3 regions of the Flectobacillus rivi genome follow, and region 3 is predicted to be linked to each of the others. Evidence: riboswitches for the same ligand, from Rfam matches in the RefSeq annotation. Region 3 holds a riboswitch; each other region holds the start of a gene.
The links. A riboswitch is a leader RNA that binds a small molecule or an ion and turns the genes downstream of it on or off. The one in region 3 is predicted to bind cobalamin.
Positions count from the first base shown of each region.

Region 1 (4,758 bases), on a different contig from region 3:
CGCCTCAGCACAAACTTTCTCTTCCCATTCACGATGCGGTTGTAGGTCTATATCGCCAAAAACTGCATCAGTTAGTTGGTATTCTTCAGTCAGCGACTTGAGACGAGCGATATACTTTTCGGTATAATTTTCCCAAGAAGTACTAATCGTAACACTCGGACAGCCTATTGCTTTGGCTTGAGCCTCCAAAATAGCAGGGCTCAAACCATGCGAACGTGAGCGGTCGCCCCATTCGTTGAGTGTCGTAAAAATTACGGTAGGTCGTTGATTCATTTGCATCAAAGCAAAACAAGAATCTTTTCCACCAGACCAAGAACAAAGGAGGTTCATAAGTAAAGTGACATAGTGAACAGGCACAAAGGCACAGAGTCTTTTCACTATGCTACTTAGCACTCTTACGTCTGTTCACTCTATTATTTTAAAACTGGATATTAAATTCAAACACAAGTACAAAAAGTTTTTTCACTATGTCACTTTGTGCCTTTGTGCCTGTTCACTCTATTGTTTTTAAAACTAGATATTCAATTCAAGCACAAGTACAAAATGTCTTTTCACCATATCACTTCGTGCCTTTGCGCCTGTTCACTCTATTGTTTTTAAAACTAGATATTCAATTCAAGCACAAGTACAAAAAGTCTTTTCACCATATCACTTCGTGCCTTTGCGCCTGTTCACTCTATTGTTTTTAAAACTAGATATTCAATTCAAGCACAAGTACAAAAAGTCTTTTCACTTTGCCACTTTATGCCTTTGTGTCTGTTCACTCTATTATCTTTAAAACTGGATATTCAATTCAGGCACAAGTACAAAAAGTCTTTTCACTATGCCACTTTGTGCCTGTTCACTCTATTGTTTTTAAAACTGGATATTCAATTCAAGCACAAGTACAAAATGTCTTTTCACTTTGCCACTTTGTGCCTTTGTGCCTGTTCACTCTATTGTTTTTAAAACTGCAAACTCAACCCAATACTTGCATTAAATTGACGGGTTTGGTAGCCTGTTATTTCTACAAATTTGGTATTCAAAATATTTCTCAAATCAGCATACGCTTTGATTTTTGAATTGATGCGATATTCACCATAAACATCTAATAGCTGATACGCATCCAAATCCACGTTAATTGATTTGAATTGGTCATTATCATAGTAGGTGTCCTTACGAGCGCCAATGCCTCTCAAGGTTGAACTAACATACAATTTTGAAGTAGCCTGATAACCCAAACTCAAGGTAAAGGCATTTTCTGGACGACGAATCAAATTTTTGTAAGTAGTGTCTTTTCCTGCTACTTTGGTAGTCAATTCTCCAATTTGGTGCGTATAGGTAGCCGACATATTGAACTTGCCTAATTGCGCTTGAGCGTCCAATTCCAAACCTTTACTTGCTTGCTTATTGAAATTAACATACTTGCCATAAGGCGCAGTACTAATTGACTGGAAAATAATCACATCATTGATGGTTGTATTAAAATACACAGCACGGAAATAGGATTGTTGGTTATTGCTAAACAACTGAAAACCGCCTTCTTGCGTGAATGACTTTTCAGGATTCAAAGCTGTATTTCCGTAAGGAGAATACAATTGATACAAAGTCGGCGACTTAAAGCTTGAGTAAAAGTTAGCTAATACCTTTAGATTTTTGCCTAACAAATAATAAGGATTGAGGGTGTAGGTAAAATTATTTCCGTACAAAGAATGATGATTGTAACGTCCTCCTGCTTCAGCACCAAAACCACCTAAATTATTCAAGGTAAAAGATGTGTAACCACTCACTTGGTTTACATTTGCCAAATCATCACTCAATGGAGCATCCTCATAAGGTCCCCAATCGCTGATAGACAAATAGGTTTGACTCATTTTCTGAGCACGGTATTCTGCACCAATCAACCATGTTACATTTTTACCCAAACTCCAACTGCCATATAATTCTGCATAGTTAGTTTTTGCACCATAATTACTAGCTGAATACTTGTCATACGCATCAGGAGCAACATAATTAGAATCGTTGATATAGCTACGTTTGAGGTCGTTATAATGGTAATTAGCCACTAATTTACCTCCTCCCACAAAATACTCTGCCCCTACTCCTATTTGTGTGCTGCTGCTATTGGCTACAAAGTCTTTATCGTCGCTAAATGCTCCATTATCAATGTCGGCACGATAAGTTTCGTGGGTTACAAAAACTTTGGTTGTAAGGTTTGTACCAAATTTTTGCTGAAACTGAGCACGAAGCGCATCTTGATTAAACGCATCTTTTTCGTTTAGGTTATCATCTTTTTTATTAGCTGCCTGCGAAATACCCTTTGAATACAACTTGGTGTAAGCCAAAGAATAACTGGAGTTTTTATTTAAAGTACCACTCAAATTCAAAGCTCCCTTCCAAGTTCCATAACTTCCTCCCGAAAGATTGGCTTGCGCACTAAATGGTTTACTGTCAGCTTTTTTACGAATAATATTAATAACACCACCAACGGCATCCGAACCATAAAGGGTGGATTGCCCTCCTTTCAAAATTTCAATTCTTTCGATTTGGTCTATCGAAATAACGTTTAAGTCAAAATAATTACCAATCGTAGAAGGGTCGTTCAATGGAATGCCGTCCATGAGCAAAAGAGCATAACCATTGCTCAAGCCTCTGATACTTACTTCTTGATTTGCACCAAGTGTTAATTGCGAACCTACTACCTGCATGCCCACTTGTTGGTTGAGTAGCTCTCCCAGCGACTTGCCCACATTGCGCTCCAAAATTTCTTTGGATATAACGGTTAAAACTTTTCCTGTTTGCAGTTGCTTTTGAGGTACTTTATTGGCCGTAACTACTACTTCATTAAGGTTTGTCACATTGTTTTGAGCCATACTTAGGCTTGCCACGCAAAGTAATCCTGAACAGAAAAATAAAGATTTAAACATTGATTTGATGATTGTTTTCTTCCCTAAAGTTAACACTCGTGCCTATAGGATAGGCTCAAATGAATTGACATTAAAAGGCAAGAAAATGAACAGAAAAGCGAACGCTCAGCGACAACTCATCCACCGTAAATTGTACCAAGAATAGATAAAAGGCAGGTCTCCTGACTTGTTTCATCGACTTCGAGCCTTCCCGCCCGACGGGCAGTGGCCATGAAGATTGAATTCGACATCATTGAAACTTACAGTTGCGGGGACAGTCTAGGTATTGCACCTAATTCCCTATTAAGCTTTAACACTTCGTAGATTTGACGTATAAAGCACCTATATCTGGTACAAAGGTAGTAAATTGTGATTGAGGGAATTAGAGAATAGAGAATTCTTTTCAATTTTAGAATCTTATTTTAAGACTAACAGAGTGTCTGTTAAACAGGCTTTAAAACTTATCATAGCCTAAATTGCTTAACTTTACCTTTGTAAAATATTCAGTCAAAATCGCCTTATGGAATTCAGAACGCCAATAAAAATAGAAAAATCGCCCTTTCAAATACAACTTCAGTCCAAGGTACTGACAGTTGGTTCATGCTTTGCACAGGTTATCGGACAAAAGCTTGAAGAAAACAAAATTGCGACCGAAGTTAACCCTTTCGGGACGTTGTTTAACCCCATGTCGATATTCAAACTTTTGAATCCTAACTACCAACAAGCCGATGAGCGACTATTTGTACAGCACCAACAAACATGGTTGCATTATGATTTTCATTCGCAATTTTTTGCTTCTCAGCAGGAATCTCTAAAGGAATTACTGAATGATAGCTTAGCAAAAATTCAGATTCAGCAATATGACTTATTAGTTTTAACCTTCGGAACGGCATTTGTGCATCAGCTCAAAACTACACCGAGCTATGTAGCCAATTGTCATAAAATGCCCGCAAGCTTATTTGAAAAGGATTTATTGAGTGTGAAGGATATTTGTAAAAAGTTTGCAGAGTTGCATAAAGCCATAACAGAATTAAATCCTTCTCTAAAAATCATTATTACTGTTTCGCCAGTGCGACATACCAAAGAAGGACTTGCCGAAAACCAATTGTCAAAATCAATTCTTCGAACGGCCTGTCATTATCTCAGTGCTGATTATGAAAATGTAGCGTATTTTCCATCTTATGAAATCATGATAGACGATCTTCGTGATTATCGTTTCTATAAGGCAGACATGATTCATCCCAATGAAGTGGCAGAGCAATATATTTTTGAGCAGTTTACAAAAACCTATTTTTCAGACGATTTACAAACTTTTTTACCTAAATGGCAACAAATCAAAAGAGCGTTAACTCACAAGCCTTTTGATATTACGTCCGAAGCTCATCAGAAGTTTTTACAAAATGTATTAAAGCAACTGGAGGGTATAGAAAACCAAGTAGATATATCGGCAGAGAAACAGCAGGTTTTAGCACAAATCGTGAAAGAGGTTAATCGTTAACGGTATATTCGTTATCTGTATTGACAAAACTTGAAGGAGAATTTCAACAATCACTCAATAGAAAATCACTAAATTACTCAATAAAAAAGCCCCAGTGGTTAGCTGGGGCTTATCAGAGCTTCAAAGTTAAATAGTTGTTTTGAGTTTAGTAAATTAATCAAATTGGTACTTTCATAGTTTGTCACTTACGGTGACCCTAAAATTTTATCATTTTAAAATTCGCTCTGAAAATATCTTTAAAAGCTTCTATCCGTTTCTGGATTCAAATCTTTTGTTAAGTCAAATTGTTTTCTCTAATCTAGAGAATCACTTTATATCTTGTCGAGATTGTTTTTGAATATTGCTAACTGCTTAGCTTTACAAATGTAATAGCAT
Region 1 covers NZ_JASHIE010000017.1:22,730-27,487, reverse strand. The annotation lists gene QM481_RS20955 (Dph6-related ATP pyrophosphatase) at 1-330, opposite strand, end outside; gene QM481_RS20950 (TonB-dependent receptor plug domain-containing protein) at 945-2,906, opposite strand; cobalamin riboswitch at 3,040-3,246, opposite strand; gene QM481_RS20945 (GSCFA domain-containing protein) at 3,406-4,383, shown strand.
Region 1: linked by a shared signal. The riboswitch ahead of QM481_RS20950 (TonB-dependent receptor plug domain-containing protein) and the one ahead of QM481_RS16395 (TonB-dependent receptor plug domain-containing protein) in region 3 are both predicted to bind cobalamin.

Region 2 (4,758 bases), on a different contig from region 3:
ATCTGTTTCGCCCACATTGAAAAATACTTGGGCAATCATTTTGGGTGAAATTCCCAAAACGCGTTTGTCTTTTTTTAAAGTATTAATGATGGCAGCACTGTTGGCAATCTGAGCATTTTTCCCGTTGGGCTTGATAGACCTGATAAAATTGTGATATTTCTTATAACGACTATCTAGCAAAATAGGCTGATTTTCATTGGCTTTTATTTCGTTAAAAAGTCGTACATGTGGGGTTCTATTCAATACTAAGCTATCCAAGAGGTCGTTGAGCCCGTTCATAAAACCCAACAATGCGATGAACATGGTAATACTAAACATCACCCCAATGGCCGCCACCAAGGTTTGTTTCCAACGAGCCAAAGATAGCGATTGAGCAATATTCCAAATTAGTGGGTAGTTCATAGCGTAGGTTTTTGGATAGCGTCTTGGGCAGTAATCCCTGATAAAATTTCAACACGTTGGAAGTCCTTCAGTCCAACTTTTACAGGTCTTTTTTGACCATCTTTGTCCAAGATAAACTGTTCATCAACCAAATAATTTCTTGGAATCGTCAATACCTTTGGTCTTTCAGCAGTAATGATATTTGCCTCTACATTGAGGTTGGGATACAAGACTTGAGGTTGCACTATAAAGCCAGCTTTTACTGTAAAAGTCCTAGTTTTTTCATTCATTAAAGGGTCAATGCTATTAACTCTGGCTTCAAATACCTGTTTGTCGTAACTATCTAAAGTAAGTAATATTTTTTGTCCAATTTTGACACGAGTAATATCATCTTCGTCGATTTGTAATTCAAGTATAAAAGCTTTTGCATCGCCGATAATAGCCACAGGGTTTTGGATAGCAACCATTTCACCTATTTCTTTCGAAAAACTATAAATACGTCCAGACACCTCGGCTCGAACGGCAAAGTCAGAAGCTATACTCTTGGCCAAAGCGACATTTTTGGCAGATTGTTCGGCAGAGAATTTAATTTGACGACGCAATTCGCTCACTCGTATTTCGGCTGATTGGAAGGCTGTTTGGGAGTTATGATAGGCTAGTTCACGCTGTTCTTGATCTACTTTTGTTCCGATTTGTTGTTGCCAAAGAGCATTTTGTCGACGCCAAAGCAGGGAGTCTGAACGTAGTTTTTGATAAGCTAAATCTTTAGCGATAACCGCATCACGCAAACGTTCCTGATTAGATTTGACAGAAGCATTTTCAAAACTCAACTCCGCATTCTCGATATTGAGTTTTGCACTAGGGTTAGCGATTTCGAATAAAATTTGCCCTTTTTCGACAAAATCACCTTCTTTTACTTTTAAAGAAGCAATAACTCCTGCGTTTTTAGGAAAAACCTGATATTGATTGACACTTTTTACGATCCCCGAAGCATAAACTGACTCGGAAATTGCCTGAATTTGAGGGTAAATCGTTTCCACCTTTTTCTTACAGCCTGTTATCAGACCTATCAGTAAGACTCCTGCCAACCAATGTTTCATGTGTGTTAACTTTAAAGTTGTTTATACGTCAGCCTCTCAAAGCATCATTTTGTTTGATGATGTAGGAATGTTTAAAATTAGAAAGATTTTGCAAACTCAATCATGAGGATAATTGGTTTTTGTCTTGATAATGGTCAAAATCTTGGGTAAATACTATATGAAGTTTTACTTTTTGTTAAAATCCTGAAAGATATATAAACCTTTATTGCCTATTTATAAAGATAAAATAACTAAAATTGGTGATTATTTTTATTTAAATATCTGATTTTTTACTAAAAATCAGTGAAGTGTAAAAATATATCTTTGTGGCAATCTACCTTTGTCCCATCCATTTTACACATCAATCGGAAAAGTAGTATCAAAGTGTTGCTTTGATTTAAAAAGGAATCGTGTGTGAATCACGAACAGACGTGCTACTGTATTTAACCGCTCTTCGGGGCAAGTCGTGTACAATATATCCATTGTTCCAGCTGGAATGAGAAGGAGTACAACGATGTTATAAGTCAGGAGACTTGCTGCTTTTCTCAATGACAAGACTCTCACGAATAGGGTGTTGGACGCGCATTGATTTTTCAAACTCATTTACGAATGAGTGATTGAGCACATTAGTGATTTTAAGACTATGTTTAAATTTTATAAGTCATTGAAAAATAAAAGTATCTATTTGTTTTTCTGAAATCCTGTTGTTTGAGCCGCAGGCGAGTTTAGGATTTCTTGACTTTCTTTTGTTACTTTTCTTGTGTCAAGACAAGAAAAGTAAGGAGTGTCAAAATGAAAATTTGTTTTTTCAACAAATGCCAGATAAAATTTTTAAACATACTCATAAAACTAATAAGCTCTATTGATATAAATTCAGGTCAGCTTTTGTTAAACATCAAAATGTGGTGTTTCATGATGTTTGCTTTTGAGAAAGCCGAAAGCTGATACCTGAAAGCTTTTGAAAAATCTGTTCCATTCGTTGAAGGTTTTGTGTGTTGTGCCTAAATGGTTGAGTATTTCATTTTTAAACATTCAACCAACATGCTTACTCACATCCTTGGCTATCCACGTATCGGTAGCAAAAGAGAACTCAAAAAAGCCTGCGAACAATACTGGTCAGGCAAAATCAGTAAAGAAGAATTACAGTCTCAGGCATATCAGTTGAGATTAGAACACTGGAAAATCCAGCAGGAAAATGGCATTGACCTTATTCCAAGCAACGATTTTTCTTTGTATGATCATGTACTAGACTTGTCATTGACACTAGGCGTAATTCCACAACGTTATCAGGCATTAGTGGATGGAAAATCTAGTAAAGAATTAGATATTTATTTTGCTATGGCTCGTGGTTATCAGAAGGAAGGTTTTGACGTCGTAGCCTGCGAGATGACCAAATGGTTTGATACCAATTACCACTATATCGTTCCTGAATTTACTAAAAATCAACAATTTTATAGATTCTCAAATAAGCCCATTCAAGAGTTTGAAGAGGCAAAACGATTGGATATAATCACCAAACCTGTCTTGATTGGCCCCGTTTCTTATTTGCTTTTAGGAAAAGAAAAGGAAAAAGGATTTAATCGTCTAGACTTGATTCAGCGTTTGTTGCCTGTTTATATCGAGTTATTACAGGAACTTGAAAGTCGTGGCGCACATACGATTCAAATTGATGAGCCTTATTTGGTGATGGATTTGTCGGCAAAAGAAAGAGCTGTTTTCCAAGAAGTTTATCAGCAAATTAGAAAAGCATTGCCTGCCCTTCAAATCGTTTTGGCGACTTATTTTGAATGTTCTGGCGATAATTTATCTACTACGTTAAGCCTCCCTGTCGATTGCCTTCATGTTGATTTAGTTCGTTGTCCGTCTCAATTAGGAGATATTCTCGATCAGGAAGCTTTTGTCAATGGAACTACCAAGCTTTCGTTGGGCTTAGTAGATGGTAGAAATATTTGGAAAAATGATTTTACCAACTCTTTAAGTTTTATTGAAAAAGCTCTTTCAAAACTTGGAGAAGAGCGTGTTTGGATTGCACCATCGTGTTCATTATTGCATACGCCTTACGATTTGGATTTGGAAAAAGACGAAAGTGTATTAACTCCAACCATCAAAAATTGGATGGCTTTCGCTAAACAAAAATTGAAGGAGGTGCGTACATTGGCTGATTTGACCAAACCACAATTGTTTAGCAGTTTAGCTTCTATTTTGACTGAAAATCAACAGGCTATCGAAAGTAGAAAGTCTTCAACCCTCATTCATCGTCCAACGGTTAAATCTCAAATTCAAGGTATTAAAAACGCTGATTTTGAGCGTGAAGCACCGTTTGCACTTCGCCAGTCGATTCAAAAAGAATTATTACGATTACCGCTGTTACCTACAACAACGATTGGTTCTTTTCCTCAAACAACAGAAGTACGTCAGTTAAGAGCTAATTATAAAAAAGGTCTTATTTCTGATGAAGTTTATACACAAGAAGTAGAAACTGAAATCAAAAAGGCCATTCATTGGCAAGAAGAATTGGGCTTGGACGTATTAGTTCATGGCGAGTTCGAGCGTAATGATATGGTTGAATACTTTGGTGAGCTATTGTCTGGTTATGTATTTTCTCAAAATGGCTGGGTACAAAGTTATGGCAGCCGTTGTGTGAAACCTCCCATTATTTTTGGAGATATTGAGCGCAAAGGAGATATGACAGTTCGCTGGACGAAATATGCACAATCACAAACTTCTAAAATTGTGAAAGGAATGCTCACAGGACCAATCACCATGTTACAATGGTCATTTGTGAGAGACGACCAACCAAGACGATTAACAGCATTTCAGTTGGCATTGGCTATCCGTGAGGAAGTTGTCGCTTTAGAAAAAGCAGGCATCAAAATTATCCAGATTGACGAACCAGCCATACGTGAAGGTTTACCATTGAGAAAAGAAAATGCGCCAATTTACTTGGATTGGGCAGTAAAAGCCTTTCGTTTGAGTGCTTCAGGCGTATCTAATCGTACACAAATACATACACATGCTTGCTATTCAGAATTTAATGATATTATCGATTCGATTGCTGATTTGGATGCTGATGTAATTACGATTGAAACTTCTCGTTCGCAAATGGAATTATTGGATGCGTTTGCTGAGTTTAAATATCCAAACGAAATTGGACCTGGTGTATATGATATTCACTCCCCAAGAGTACCGACAGTTGAAGAAATTACAACTCTTTTGGAAAAAGCATTGACCTATATTCCTCTTGAAAACCTTTGGGTAAATCCTGATTGTGGACTAAAGACTCGTCACTGGGAAGAAA
Region 2 covers NZ_JASHIE010000009.1:242,116-246,873, forward strand. The annotation lists gene QM481_RS13810 (ABC transporter permease) at 1-402, opposite strand, end outside; gene QM481_RS13815 (efflux RND transporter periplasmic adaptor subunit) at 399-1,481, opposite strand; cobalamin riboswitch at 1,818-2,015, shown strand; gene metE (5-methyltetrahydropteroyltriglutamate--homocysteine S-methyltransferase) at 2,502-4,758, shown strand, end outside.
Region 2: linked by a shared signal. The riboswitch ahead of metE (5-methyltetrahydropteroyltriglutamate--homocysteine S-methyltransferase) and the one ahead of QM481_RS16395 (TonB-dependent receptor plug domain-containing protein) in region 3 are both predicted to bind cobalamin.

Region 3 (4,758 bases):
TGAATAATGGAGCACCTAATACATATTGGTCTGTACCCGGACAAACAGGGTAGAAGCCCATTGCCGAGAAAACATACCAAGCAGAAGTCTGTCCGTTATCTTCATCACCACAATAACCATCTGGCGTTGGCTGATAGAGTTTGTTCATCACCTCGCGCACCCAATATTGTGATTTCCAAGGTTGTCCTGCGTAATTATACAAGTAAGGCATGTGCTGAATAGGCTGATTGCCGTGTGCATAATTACCCATATTCATAATTTGCATTTCACGAATTTCATGAATCACAAAGCCATAATACGAGTCATCGAAAACGGGCGGAACCACAAAAACAGAATCCAACATATTGGCAAATTCCTTTTTACCGCCCATCAAATTTGATAATCCTTTAATGTCATGGAATACACTCCAAGTGTAATGCCAAGAGTTACCTTCTGTAAACGCATCGCCCCATTTGAACGGATTGAAAGGTGATTGGAAGTTACCATCTGCATTTTTGCCACGCATCAATTTGTGACTTGGGTCATAGAGATTTTTGTAATTTTGTGAACGTTTGGCAAATCTCTCTAATTCTGAAGCTGGCTTATTTAATGCTTTTCCTAACTGATAAATACAGAAATCATCGTAAGCATATTCAAGTGTACGAGCAGCATTTTCGTTGATTTTTACATCATAAGGTACATATCCTAAATCGTTGTAGTATTTTACGCCTTTACGACCTACCGATGTTAATGGCCCTTCATTTTCACTGTTTTTCAACATTGCTTGATAGAGTGTTTCAACATCAAAACCTCTAACGCCTTTGATATAAGCATCGGCTATTAAGGAAGCTGAGTTTGAACCAATCATACAGTCACGGTGCCCGGGACTTGCCCATTCTGGAAGAAACCCGCTTTCTTTATAGGCATTGACCAACCCTTCCATAATTTGTGAGTTCAAATTACGGTGCATTAGGTTAAAGAATGGAAATACCGCACGGAAGGTGTCCCAAAAACCATTATCTGTAAACATATAGCCTGGCAATACTTGACCATTATAAGGGCTGTAGTGAACAACTTTTCCTTTGGCATCTAGTTCATAGAATTTTCTTGGAAAAAGCATGGTACGATACAAACACGAGTAAAAAGTACGAGTTTGGTCTACGCTGCCGCCTTCTACTGCAATTCTTGAAAGAGCGGTATTCCAAATACCTTTTCCTAAGTTTTTGACCTCCTCGAAGGATTGATTTCCTACTTCTTTTAGGTTAATTTCAGCTTGTTCAAAACTGATAAAAGAAGAAGCAATTTTAGCTGTTACTTGCTCGCCACGTTTGGAAATTTTGAATCCTACAACCGCCCCAACATGATTATCTGTTACTGATAATTCGTTCGCAAGTAATTCTTTAGCTTTCCAAACCGATTTGTAAGTAATAGGCTTGTCAAACTGAATGATAAAATAGTTCTTGAAATTTTCGGGAACGCCACCACTGTTTTTGGTAGTATAACCAATGATTTGATTTTTTTCAGGAATAATTTTCACAAAAGAACCTTTATCCAAAGCATCAATTACTACAAAAGCGCTGTCAGTTTTCGGAAAGGTAAACCGCATCATAGCCGCACGTTCCGTAGGTGTGATTTCGGTAGTAACGTCATGATCTGCCAAATACACACTGTAGTAATAGGGCTTAGCAATTTCGGATTTGTGTGAAAACCAGCTAGCACGTTGGTCTTCCTGAAAGCGAATTTTGCCAGTGATAGGCATAATCGCAAACTGACCATAGTCGTTGATCCAAGGACTTGGTTGGTGAGTTTGTTTGAAGCCACGAATTTTGTCGGCATCGTAAGTGTAAGCCCAACCATCGCCCATTTTTCCAGTTTGTGGCATCCAGAAATTCATCCCCCAAGGCAAAGCAATGGCTGGATAAGTGTTTCCTGTAGAAAGACTAGGCTTTGAAGCTGTACCCATCAACGGATTAATCCATTCTACGGGGTCATTTACTTTATCAACGGTTTGGGCTTGTGTACCAAGCGTCAAACTGCCGAATAAAAGTGTTAAGATTTTTGAGTTTTTTAGAAAATGGGTCATTTTTTTAAAATTTCAGGGAGTAAAAAAATGTTTGATTATAGAATTAATGTAAAAAATTGAGATTGGCTTTGAAGTTAACAGATTTGTTTGAAATGATTATACGCATTTGCATGAGAGTCCGAAAAATAAAAGTTTGTGACTTTCTGGTTTTTTTTGAGTAATTTAAGAAAGCACTTATTTTAAATCTATAAATTTTGCTAACAATTAAGTATAATTACTTATTTTATTATTAATAATAAATACTCAAATTTGTAACATCAAAGTGCTTTTACAATGAAACAAGACTTTCGAGAGCCACAATTGTGGTTATCATAATAATATTTGGTGTAGTTTGGAATAGCGTATCGATTTAGTTGATACGCTATTTTTTTTGTCCTAATTTTTTGCCTAACTTTGCCAACAGTTTATGGTGCTTTAGTTTTTCCCAGTAAAAACCTCAAAGCTTAATAGGGAATCAGGTGTGATACCTGAACTGTCCCCGCAACTGTAACACTCAATCGTGTCAACTCAATCCTCATAACCACTGAAGCAATTCGGGAAGGTTCGAGTTTGACGAGTGAAGTCAGGAGACCTGCCATAGATTATTCTTGATAGGCGCTTACGGAGGATGAGCAAAAATCGAGCGTTCGCATAGTATTTTCACTTTTTTTATTGACCATTATCAACATTTTTAAACAGTTCTCTGTGCTGTCTTTTGCGGTATTAGAATGAATGTTTTGAAATGGGTTAATAAAAAAATGGAAGTTCAAATTCTAAATGTTTTATTCTTCAAAGTTTATTCCATCAGTAGTAATGCTTGCCTTATGTGCAAGTGTAGAAAGTATTGCTCAAAATTCAGAAAAGACTCAGGTGCTTGATGAGGTAGTTGTTAGTACAAACAAATATCCTCAAAAGCAGTCTCAGTCAGGAAAAGTAGTTACAGTAATTGATGCAGCTACAATCCAGCGTAGCAAAGGTAAAACCATAGGCGAGTTGTTGAATCAACAAGTTGGCCTTACGGTAATTGGTTCTCAGAATACACTTGGTACTAACCAAGATTTGTATTTGCGTGGCGCAGGCGCTGGTTATACTTTGATTTTGGTCGATGGCCTGCCTGTATATGACCCTTCTGGTGCTTCTACTTCGTTTGACATCAACTTGATTGCTATCGACCAAATCGAGCGTATCGAGATTTTGAAAGGTGGACAGTCTAGTTTGTATGGTTCCGATGCTGTAGCAGGTGTCATTAATATTATCACGACAAAAAATAGTGGTAAAAAATTAGGTCTTAGTGGAAGCTTGGCAGGTGGTAGCTATGATACCTACCGTGCTAGTGTAAATGCAGGCGGTCAGTACAAAAAAACGACTTATGGCTTGTCGTGGAATGGTACTAAATCAAATGGTATCTCTGCAGCTAAACAGCCAGAAACAGCTAAAACTGCTTTTGATAATGACGGTTTTAAGCAAAATAATTTTCAGGTAAAATTGGGTCAACAAGTAGGTGAAAACTTAACGTTGAGAGCTGATTTGATGAGTAATTATTACAAAACTGACTTGGATGCAGGGTCTTTCAAAGATGAAAAAGACTATACTTTTGAAAATAAGAACTTGCTTTGGTCTGTTGGCGGTGCTTACCAATTGAAAAATGGAAAATTAACGGTCAATTTTCAGCAAACTAACGGTCAAAGAGTTTATGTTGATGATTCGGCTCATGTGGAGGCTGGTGCTTTTGCCAAATATTCTTATGGATACTACCGTGGCGTAGCAAGATTTGCGGAGGCTTACTATGCTCATACATTTTCTGATAAAATCAAATGGGTATTAGGCGTAGAAAACCGTTGGCAAAATACCGACCAAACGTATTTGTCTATCAGTAGCTATGGCCCATATGAAAGTCCAGCTATTAAAGCTTCAACAGCCAATACAAGTTTGTTTAGTGGCTATACTTCTTTGAATTTACAAGACTTCAATGGATTTGGTTTAGAGCTTGGTGGACGTTACAACAATCATTCTATTTATGGTAACAACTTTACGTATAACGTTAATCCGTTCTATTGGGTTGGGTCAAGATTAAAAGTATTAGCTACCTATTCTTCAAGCTACAAAGCGCCATCCTTATACCAATTATTCTCACCTTATGGCAACGAAGCTTTGAAGCCAGAGGTAGGTAAAACAGGTGAAATCGGTGCCCAATTTTTTAGCAAGAATCACCAATCATATATTCGTGGGGTGTACTTCAATCGCAATATCAAAGATGTGATTGCTTATATCAGTATCAACCAAGACCCTTGGGGACGTTATGTAAACTTGAGTCAACAGAAAGACCATGGGTTTGAAGTAGATGCTCAATGGGGTATTGGCAAAGCACAAGTAAAAGCCAATTATACCTTTGTAGATGGCGAAGTAACTACACAAGTAGCTGGTAAAGACACCACCTATGCCAATCTTTTCCGTCGCCCAAAGCATACAGTTAACGTAAATGTGGCTTATCAAATCTTGAGAAATTGGTCAGCTCAATTAGCACTTCGTTCGGTAAGCAAAGCAAGTAGTGGTCCTTACGACGATGCAAAAGTTGTTCTCGGAAATTACACAACATTAGATTTTTATACAGAGTATCAAATCAATTCGACCATCAAATTATTCTTTGATTTGAAAAACCTTACAGACAAGGAGTTTTCGGACGTGCCAGGCTACAATAGTCGTCGTCGTAACTTCAT
Region 3 covers NZ_JASHIE010000011.1:164,207-168,964, reverse strand. The annotation lists gene QM481_RS16400 (GH92 family glycosyl hydrolase) at 1-2,062, opposite strand, end outside; cobalamin riboswitch at 2,453-2,655, shown strand; gene QM481_RS16395 (TonB-dependent receptor plug domain-containing protein) at 2,819-4,758, shown strand, end outside.